Linked DNA regions of Alicycliphilus denitrificans K601. The protein of the gene in region 1 interacts with the protein of each later gene in a pairwise test. Links are inferred from orthologs where the notes say so. Each region holds a gene or a part of one and is shown in the gene's direction. Other genes may lie near its edges.

What was found.
Region 2: the proteins of ALIDE2_RS13080 (region 1) and ALIDE2_RS22105 interact in binary tests that used the Escherichia coli proteins (3 or more experiments, as listed by UniProt). The link is inferred for Alicycliphilus denitrificans K601 from one-to-one orthologs.

Annotation. Positions count from the first base shown.
Region 1 is NC_015422.1:2,745,904-2,750,911, reverse strand. Bases 917-3,819 are described here. They hold ALIDE2_RS13080 (sulfate/molybdate ABC transporter ATP-binding protein), read left to right. Parts: upstream 917-1,755; coding sequence 1,756-2,883; downstream 2,884-3,819. Other genes in these bases: ALIDE2_RS13070 (HD family phosphohydrolase), read left to right, coding at 3,570-3,819; ALIDE2_RS13075 (disulfide bond formation protein B), read left to right, coding at 2,945-3,454; cysW (sulfate ABC transporter permease subunit CysW), read left to right, coding at 917-1,721. In the rest of the region: sulfate ABC transporter permease subunit CysT, read left to right, coding at 1-831; more of cysW, read left to right, coding at 828-916; more of ALIDE2_RS13070, read left to right, coding at 3,820-5,008. UniProt on the Escherichia coli protein: Part of the ABC transporter complex CysAWTP involved in sulfate/thiosulfate import. Responsible for energy coupling to the transport system.
Region 2 is NC_015422.1:4,670,280-4,675,330, reverse strand. The notes cover bases 808-3,753. They hold ALIDE2_RS22105 (glutamate-5-semialdehyde dehydrogenase), read left to right. Parts: upstream 808-1,613; coding sequence 1,614-2,894; downstream 2,895-3,753. Other genes in these bases: trkA (Trk system potassium transporter TrkA), read left to right, coding at 2,955-3,753; ALIDE2_RS22110 (hypothetical protein), read left to right, coding at 1,207-1,542; ALIDE2_RS22115 (MvdC/MvdD family ATP grasp protein), read left to right, coding at 808-1,265. Outside these bases: Dot/Icm T4SS effector Zinc-dependent metalloprotease LegP, read left to right, coding at 1-207; more of ALIDE2_RS22115, read left to right, coding at 204-807; more of trkA, read left to right, coding at 3,754-4,430; ALIDE2_RS22095 (TrkH family potassium uptake protein), read left to right, coding at 4,432-5,051. UniProt on the Escherichia coli protein: Catalyzes the NADPH-dependent reduction of L-glutamate 5-phosphate into L-glutamate 5-semialdehyde and phosphate. The product spontaneously undergoes cyclization to form 1-pyrroline-5-carboxylate.

The DNA of each region.
Region 1 (5,008 bases):
AAGCGCGCGCCCAGGCGCGTGCTGCCCGGCTTCGGGCTCACGCTGGGCTACACGCTGTTCTACCTGAGCCTCATCGTGCTGATCCCGCTGCTGGCCCTGCTGTTCAAGAGCTTTTCCATGACCTGGCCGCAGTTCTGGGAGGCCGTGGCCGCGCCGCGCGTGCTGGCCTCGTACCGGCTCACGTTCGGCGCCTCGTTCATCGCCGCCTGCGTGAATCTGGTGTTCGGCCTGCTGATCGCCTGGGTGCTGGTGCGCTACCAGTTCCCGGGCAAGAAGGTCGTGGACGCGCTGGTGGATCTGCCGTTCGCCCTGCCCACGGCCGTGGCTGGCATCTCGCTCACCGCGCTGCTGGCGGGCAACGGCTGGGTGGGCCAGTATTTCGAGCCGCTGGGCATACAGCTGGCGTTCAACCCCAATGGCGTGGTGATCGCGCTGATCTTCATCGGCCTGCCCTTCGTGGTGCGCACGGTGCAGCCGGTGCTGGAGGACAGTGAGAAGGAACTGGAGGAGGCCGCGACCAGCCTGGGCGCGACGCGCTGGCAGATCTTCCGCCACGTGATCCTGCCGGGCATCATGCCGGCGCTGCTCACGGGCTTCGCCATGGCCTTCGCGCGCGCCATCGGCGAGTACGGCTCGGTCATCTTCATCGCGGGCAACATGCCCATGGTGTCGGAGATCACGCCGCTCATCATCATCGGCAAGCTGGAGCAGTACGACTACGCGGGCGCCACGGCCGTGGCCGTGGTGATGCTGCTGATCTCCTTCGTCATGCTGCTGGTCATCAACGCGCTGCAGGCCTGGCAGCGGCGCCACGCGGGGATGCCGGCATGAGCGCCGCCGCCCGTACCGCCCCGCGCGCTCGCGCGGGTACGACCGAGGCGCCGTGGGTCCGGTGGCTGCTCACCGGTATCGCCATGGCGTTCCTGCTGCTGTTCCTGGTGCTGCCGCTGGCGGCCGTGTTCACCGAGGCGCTGCGCAAGGGCGTCGATGCCTACCTGGCGGGACTGTCGGAGCCCGATGCCTGGTCCGCCATCCGGCTGACCCTGCTGACCGCGGCCATCGCCGTGCCCCTGAACCTGGTGTTCGGCGTGGCGGGAGCCTGGTGCATCGCCAAGTACGAGTTCAAGGGCAAGGCCTTCCTGACTACGCTGATCGATCTGCCGTTCTCCATCTCGCCCGTGGTGGCGGGCCTGATGTACGTGCTGGTGTTCGGAGCCAACGGCTGGTTCGGCCCCTGGCTGGCCGCGCACGACATCAAGATCATCTTCGCCGTGCCCGGCATCGTGCTGGCCACCGTGTTCGTCACCTTCCCCTTCATCGCGCGCGAGCTGATCCCGCTGATGCAGGCCCAGGGCAACGATGAGGAGCAGGCCGCCATCGTGCTGGGCGCGAGCGGCTGGCAGACCTTCTGGCACGTGACGCTGCCCAACATCAAGTGGGGACTGCTGTACGGCGTGATCCTGTGCAACGCGCGCGCCATGGGCGAGTTCGGCGCGGTGTCGGTGGTCTCGGGCCACATCCGCGGCCAGACCAACACCATCCCGCTGCACGTGGAGATCCTCTACAACGAATACCAGTCGGTCGCGGCGTTCGCCGCTGCCTCGCTGCTGGCGCTGCTGGCCCTGGTCACGCTGGTGATCAAGACGGTGGCCGAGTGGCAGAACGAGCAGCAGCGCAAGGCCGCCACGGAATTGCCGCCTGAGCGTCCGGCTGGCCGCTAAGGCGCATGGGTAAAGCGCAAAAAGCTATTGATTTATGAGCATAGAAATCCGCAACGTCAGCAAGCAGTTCGGCAGCTTCCAGGCCTTGCGCGACGTGAGCCTGGACATCCAGTCGGGCGAGCTGATCGCGCTGCTCGGCCCCTCGGGCTGCGGCAAGACCACGCTCCTGCGCATCATCGCCGGGCTGGAGACGCCCGACACGGGCAGCATCCACTTCAGCGGCGAGAACCAGACCGACGTGCACGTGCGCGAGCGCGGCGTGGGTTTCGTGTTCCAGCACTACGCGCTGTTCCGCCACATGACGGTGCTCGACAACGTGGCCTTCGGCCTGCGCATGAAGCCGCGCAGGGAGCGGCCCAGCGAAGCGCAGATCCGCCAGAAGGTCATGGACCTGCTCAAGCTGGTGCAGCTCGACTGGATCGCCGACCGCTACCCCTCGCAGCTCTCGGGCGGTCAGCGCCAGCGCATCGCCCTGGCGCGCGCGCTGGCGGTGGAGCCCAAGGTGCTGCTGCTCGACGAGCCCTTCGGCGCGCTGGACGCCAAGGTGCGCAAGGAACTGCGCCGCTGGCTGCGCCGCCTGCACGACGAACTGCACGTCACGTCGATCTTCGTGACGCACGACCAGGAGGAGGCGCTGGAGGTGGCCGACCGCGTGGTCGTCATCAACCAGGGCCGCATCGAGCAGCAGGGCACGCCCCAGCAGGTGTGGGACAACCCGGCCAGCCCCTTCGTCTACGGGTTCCTGGGCGACGTGAACCTGTTCAAGGGCCGCGCCAACGACGGCCGCATCCACCTGGACGAGGGCATGCAGCTCGACAGCCCCGAGGCCCGGCATGCCGACGGCGCTCCGGCCTTCGCCTACGTGCGCCCGCACGATCTGGACGTGGAGCGCTACTCCCCGGGCCAGGCGCTCGACGCGCACGGCCGCCCGCGCGGCATCGTGGTGCAGCTGGTGCGCTCCATCGTCGTGGGGCCGATCGCGCGGCTGGAACTAATTCCCGAAGGCAGCACCCAATCGGCGGACAATGCGGCCCCGGATATGCTGATCGAGGCGCAGATCCCGGCGCAGCAGTTCCACGACATGGGGCTGCGCGACGGCGAGATGCTGGTGGTCACGCCACGGCGCGCCAAGGTGTTTCTGGACGAAGCCGCCGGCATCTGAGCCCCGCCTGCTCCTGTGGAGCGGCGCGGCGCCCGGGCCGGCTCTATAGGAAAAAAGAAAAGTGTTGCTGAACTGGATAACGATCGCCCCGCGCCGCACCCTGGCGCTGATAAGCGCCGCCTGCCTGGGGCTGCTGGCCTTTGGCATGTACCTGCAGCATGTGGTGGGCCTGGAGCCATGCCCCATGTGCATCGTGCAGCGCTATGCTCTCATTAGCATAGCTGTCTTCGCAGGCTTGGCAAGCCTTAATGGCAAAAAAGCCTGGTGGATGGGCTGGAGCGTGGCGGCCCTGGCGATGGCGGGCTTCGGCGCCTTCACAGCCGCGCGCCAGAGCTGGCTGCAGTGGTACCCGCCCGAGGTGGCGGTCTGCGGGCGCGACTTCTACGGCATGATCGAGAACTACCCCATCAGCCGCGCGGTCCCGATGATCTTCCGCGGCTCGGGCGACTGCTCGGCGGTGGACTGGACATTCCTGGGCGGCTCCATCGCCAACTGGTCCTTCGTCTGCTTCGTGGTGTTCGCCATGCTGCTGCTGGTGCTGCTGGGCAGCCCGCGGGCCCGGCGCGCATAGCGCCTTGCGCCACCAGCCAGGCAAATACAATTGACAATTGGTGTTCAGGTTGCGCCGGTGCGGCGTGATCCACCGTCACATTGATTCATGGCTTGGCCGAAGGGGGAGCGCCTGCATGCCCGATGCATTGCAGAAATTGCTGGGGCGTCTGCAGGAGCTCAACGAAGTGGGCGCGGCCCTGTCGCGCGAGCGGGACATCGACCTCCTGCTCGAACGCATCCTGGATGCGGCGCAGATGCTCACCCATGCCGACGCCGGCACTCTGTACCGCGTGACCGATGACGGCAGCGCGCTGCGCTTCGCGCTCGTGCGCACCCATTCGCTGGGGCTGCACCAGGGCGGAAGGTCGGGGCAGGCGGTCGATTTCCCGGATTTGCCGCTCTACCTGCCCGACGGGCGAGCGAACGATTCGCTGGTGGCCGTGCACGCCGCCGTGCACGACTGCACGGTGAGCATTGCCGACGCCTGTGGCAGTGCGGACTTCGACTTCGCCGGCTCGCGGGCCTTCGACCAGCGTACGGGCTACCGCTCGTGCTCCTTCCTCACGGTGCCCTTGCGGAACCACGACCACGAGCTGGTCGGCGTGCTGCAGCTCATCAACGCCATCGACCCGGCCACGGGCGCGGTGCAGGCGTTCTCGCAGGAGGACTGCAGCATTGCCGAGTCGCTGGCCTCGCAGGCTGCGATCGCGGTGACGAACCGCCTGCTCATCACGCAGCACGAGCGCCTGTTCGAATCCTTCGTGAGCCTCATCAACCTGGCGATCGACGAGAAGTCGCCCTACACGGGCGGGCACTGCCAGCGCGTTCCGGCCCTGACCATGATGCTGGCCGAGGCCGCCGACGCCACCACCGAGGGGCCGCTTGCGGCGTTCACCATGACCGAGCGCGACCGCTACGAGCTCAAGATGGCGGGCCTGCTGCACGACTGCGGCAAGATCACCACGCCGGTGCACGTGGTGGACAAGGCGACCAAGCTGCAGACCCTCTACGACCGCATCGGCCTCGTGGACACGCGCTTCGAGGTGCTTAAGCGCGACGCCGAGATCGACATGCTGCGCCGCCAGCTCGCGCTGCGCCCGCAGGCCGATGCCGCGGCGGAGGAGCAGCTGCAGCGCGGCCTGCAGTGCCAGCTGCAGGAGCTCGACGGCGAGCGCGCCTTCCTGCGCCACTGCAACCTGGGCAGCGAGGCCATGCTCCCCCACGAGCAGCAGCGGGTGCGCGACATAGGCACGGGGCGCGGCTGGCGCGATCCGCAGGGGCGGCAGGCGAACTTCCTCACGCCGGACGAAATCGAGAACCTGAGCATCCGCTCGGGAACGCTCACGCTGGCCGAGCGCAGCATCGTCAACCACCACATCGTGGCCACGATCAGGATGCTCGAAAGCCTGCCCTGGCCCAAGCACCTGCGCAACGTGCCGGAATACGCGGGCGGCCACCACGAGCGCATGGACGGCAAGGGCTACCCGCGCGGGCTCGTGCGCGAGCAGCTGTCATGGCAGGCGCGCATGCTGGGCCTGGCCGACATCTTCGAGGCGCTCACCGCAGCCGACCG
Region 2 (5,051 bases), 1.9 Mb from region 1 along the record:
ATTGCCACGCCCTTCGTGCTGGCCGGGGCGAGCCGCCAGCCGCAGATGGACAACCCCGGCGATGCGATGCAGCAGGCGGCCGAGCAGCTGGAGCAGCTCGCCGCCGCCCACCAGGAGGCCCAGGCCGCCGCCGATGCGCTGGCGCTGGAGCTGGAGCAGGCCCTGCAGGCCTGGCGCGCGATGGGGGGCGGCGAGGGGACGGCATGATCGTCGTCGTCTCCTACCCGGGCGAGGAGCACACCGACGCCGTGTGCGCGCGCCTGGCCGCCGCCGGGGAGCCGGTCCACCGGCTGGACCTGTCGGAGTTCCCCGGCCGGCGGCCGCTGGCCTTCGGCTGGCCCGGCCATGGCGCGCCGTCGCTGCAACTGCTGGGCGAGGAGCCCATCGACCTGGCGACGGCCGATGCCGTGTGGTGGCGGCGTGTGCGCCCCTTCGAGATAGACCCCGCGGTGGGGCCCGCCGACCGGCGCCAGTTCGCCCACAGCGAGACGGAGCAGGCCGTGCTGGGCATGCTCGATTCGATCGACGCGCCGTGGATCAATCCCCGCGGGGCCGACGATGCCGCGCACCGCAAGCCGCTGCAGTGGACGCAGGCCGCGGCCGTCGGCCTGACGCTGCCGCCGACCTGCGTGACGACGTCCGCCGATGCCGCGCGCGCCTTCTGCGACGCGCACCGCGGCGCCGGCGTGGTGTTCAAGCCCTTTCTCGCCAGCATCGCGGACTGGCGCGAGACCCGCCTGGTCGAGGCCGAGGACCTTGCGCGCCTGGAACTGGTGCGGCTGGCGCCGGTGATCTTCCAGCGCTGCATCCAGGGCGTGGACCTGCGCGTCACCGTGATCGGCGAGGCCATCTTTGCCGCCGAGATCGACGCCCGCGACAGCGACTACCCGACCGACATGCGCATGGTGATCGGCCAGGCGAAGATCCGTGCCGTCGAATTGCCCGCGGCATTGGCCGCCCGCCTGCTGGCCTTGATGCGGCGGCTCGGGCTGGTCTATGGCGCGATCGACTTGAAGCAGGACGCCCGCGGCGACTATTATTTCCTGGAGGTGAATCCCGCCGGCCAATGGCTGTTCGTGGAGTCGCGCACAGGCCTGCCGATCACGCAGGCGCATGCGGACGCGCTGCGCAGGCTCGCTGCCGGGCAGCGCCAGCGAAGGCGCCACGGCCCTTCATCATCCCAACCTATCAGGTCACGCCAAGACGATGCCCCATCTCGAAGGTCAGGTGCTATGGCCCAGCGACGCACCGCCGAGCGGCGCTGAGCTGGTGCTCACGGTCGAGCTGCGCGACGTCGGGCGCCAGGACGCCGCGGCGCCGCTGGTCGCGCAATATGCCGCCCCGGTGCGCGCGCCGGTGCATGGCGACGCCAGTGCGTTTCGCCTGGACTGGGCCGACCCGGCGGGCCTGCTGGGCCGGCCCACGTCCGAGCTCGCGCTGCAGGCGCGCGTCCTGGACGGCCGCGGCACGCTGCGGTACATCAGCACGGAGCATGTGGCCGCCGCGCAAGGCGCGTGCGTGAAACTGCAGCGCGTGGGCTGACGCGCGGCGCTCCCGCAATGGGCGGCCCAGGCCATGGCGCCGGCAGTGCCGAACTGCGCCACAATTCGCGCATGAACGCCCTGAACATCGCCGAATACACCCAGACGTTGGGTTTACAAGCAAAAGCCGCTTCAGCGCTTATGGCGCGTGCGCCAGCAGCTATTAAAAACAAAGCGTTGCTGGCGCTCGCCCGGCTGCTGCGCGAGAACGTCGGCGCGCTGCAGCTGGACAACGCGCGCGACCTGGAGCGCGCGCGCGCCGCGGGCCTGGCGGAGCCCATGGTGGACCGCCTGAAGCTCACGCCCAAGGTGATCGAGACCTGCGCCCAGGGCTGCGAGCAGCTGGCGGCCATGCCGGACATCATCGGCGAGATCATCGGGATGAAGCAGCAGCCCAGCGGCATCCGCGTGGGCCGGATGCGCGTGCCCATCGGCGTCTTCGGCATGATCTACGAGAGCCGGCCCAACGTGACCATCGAGGCGGCGTCCCTGAGCATCAAGAGCGGCAACGCCTGCATCCTGCGCGGCGGTTCCGAGGCCATCGACTCCAACCAGGCGCTGGCACGGCTGGTGGCTCGGGCGCTGGCCGAGGCCGGCCTGCCCGAGCACGGCGTGCAGCTGGTGCAGACCACCGACCGCGCGGCGGTGGGCCAGCTGATTGCCATGCCCGAGTACGTGGACGTGATCATCCCGCGCGGCGGCAAGGGGCTGATCGAGCGCATCAGTGCCGAGGCCAAGGTGCCCGTCATCAAGCACCTGGACGGCAACTGCCACACCTACGTGGACGACCCCTGCGACGTGGACATGGCCGTGAACGTGGCCGACAACGCCAAGACGAACAAGTACAGCCCCTGCAACGCGAGCGAGGGCCTGCTGGTGGCGCGCGGCGTGGCGGCCGGGTTCCTGCCGCGGATCGGCGCCGTCTACGCCGCCAAGGGCGTGCAGATGCGCGGCGACGCCGAGGCGCTGGCCATCCTGCGCGCCGTGCCGGGCGCCGACCTGGCCGAGGCCACCGAGCAGGATTGGAGCGAGGAGTACCTGGCGCCCATCATCAGCGTGAAGGTGGTGGCGGGGCTGGATGAAGCCATCGCGCACATCAACCGCTACGGCAGCCACCACACGGACGCCATCCTCACGCGCGACCACATGCACGCGCAGCGCTTTCTGCGCGAGGTGGATTCGGCCAGCGTGATGGTCAACGCCAGCACGCGCTTCGCCGACGGCTTCGAGTACGGCCTGGGCGCCGAGATCGGCATCAGCACGGACAAGTTCCACGCGCGCGGGCCCGTGGGCATCGAGGGCCTGACGTCGCTCAAGTGGGTGGTGCTGGGCGAGGGCGAGGTGCGGGGCTGATTAGCTCCTGACTTAATAGCTGATAGAGCGTATCCACATTGGTCTAGAGGCCAATTTCATATGAAAATCATCATCCTGGGCGCGGGCCGCGTGGGCCAGAGCGCGGCGGCCAGCCTGGTGTCAGAGAGCAACGACATCACCGTCATCGACACCGATGCCCAGCGCCTGCGCGACCTGGAGGCGCGCCTGGATCTGCGCGGCGTGGTAGGCAACGGCATAGACCCGGCCGTGCTGGCCGAGGCCGGCGCGCGCGACACCGACCTGCTCATCGCCTGCGCGGCGCAGGACGAGACCAACCTGGTCTGCGCCAAGGTGGCGCAGATGCAGTTCAACGTGCCGAGCTGCATCGCGCGCGTGCGCACCAACGGTTTCGAGGACGGCAGCGCGCTGCTCTCGCGCGAGGGCTTCGCGGTGGACCACATCCTGTGCCCCGAGAACTCGCTGGTGCGCTACATCGGCAAGCTCATGGAATACCCCGGCGCGTTGCAGGTGCGCGAGTTCGCCGACGGGCGCGCCTGCCTGGTGTCGGCGCGCGCGCGCGCCGGCGCGCCGGCCGTGGGCCTGGAGATCAAGCTGCTGCGCGAGCAGATGCCGGACGTGGCGGTGCGCATCGTCGCCATCTACCGGCGCTTTCCCGACGAGCCCGACCGCTTCGTGCCCTGCGACGGCGCCACGCGCATCGAGCCGGGCGACGAGGTGTTCGCGCTGGCCGGCCGCGAGCGCGTGCCCCAGGTGCTGGCGGCGCTGCGCATGCGCCCGGGCCAGCCGCCGCGCGTGGTGCGCCGCATCATGATGGCCGGCGGCGGCGTGGTCAGCGAGCGCCTGGCGCGCGCCCTCGCGGCCGAGCAGGGGCGCTTCAACATCAAGATCATCGAGCACGACGCGCAGCGCTGCGTGGCGCTGGCGTCGAACCTGCCCGAGGAAGTGCTGGTGCTGCAGGGCGAGTCGTCGGACGAGGAGCTGCTGGGCGAGGAGGGCATCGAGGAGGTGGACTTCTTCCTGGCGCTGTCCAACGACGACGAGAACAACATCATGTCTTGCCTGCTGGCTAAGCGCATGGGCGCGCGCCGCGTGCTGGCGCTCATCGACCGCCAGGCCTATGCCGAGCTGATGCACGGCACGCAGATCGACATCGCCCTGACGCCCGCGCAGGCCATGCTGGGCGAACTGCTGGCCTACACGCGCCAGGGCGACGTGCAGGCAGTGCACAGCCTGCGCCGCGGCGTGGCCGAGGCGCTGGAGATCGTGGCGCGCGGCGACCGCAAGAGTTCGCGCGTGGTGGGCCGGCGCGTGGAGGATCTGTCGCTGCCGCCGGCTGTGCACATGGGCCTGATCGTACGCGGCCTGCCCGACCCGGACGCGCCGCCGCCGCCCGAGGGCGCCATCGTGCCTGTGCAGCCGCGCACGCCCGAGGTCATCATCCCGCGCAGCCACACGGTGATCGAGAGCAACGACCATGTGGTGTTCTTTCTGCCGAACAAGCGCCTGGTGCGCGAGGTGGAAAAACTGTTCCGCGTGAACGCCATCTTCTGCTGAAATGCGCGACCTGTTCCCCGTCCTGCGCGTGCTGGGCATGCTCATGTGCATGTTCTCCCTGGGCATGGTGCTGCCGGGCCTGCTGTCGTGGTGGCTGCAGGAGGCGGTGTGGCGCGTCTACCCGGCCTCCGTCCTGGCGACCCTGGGGGCGGGGCTCGTGCTGTGGTGGCTCCTGCGCGGCCACCGTCAGGAGCTGCAGCCGCGCCACGGCGTGATCCTGGTGACGCTGGTGTGGGTGCTGCTGCCGCTGTGCGCCAGCCTGCCACTGTGGCTGGCCATGGCGCAGCTGGGGCAGCCGATCACGTTCACGCACGCGTACTTCGAGGCCGTCTCGGGCCTGACGACCACGGGCTCCACGGTGCTCTCGGGGCTGGATGCGCTGCCACTGTCGGTCAACTTCTGGCGCACCTTCCTGCAGTGGATGGGCGGCATGGGCATCCTGATCCTGGCCGTGGCCGTGCTGCCGCTGCTGGGCGTGGGCGGCAGCCAGCTCTTCAAGGCCGAGGCCGCGGGCCCCATCAAGGACACCAAGCTCACGCCGCGCATGACGGAGACGGCCAAGGGGTTGTGGGGCGTGTACGCGGCGCTGTCCGTCGTGTGCGCGCTGTGCTTCTGGGTCGG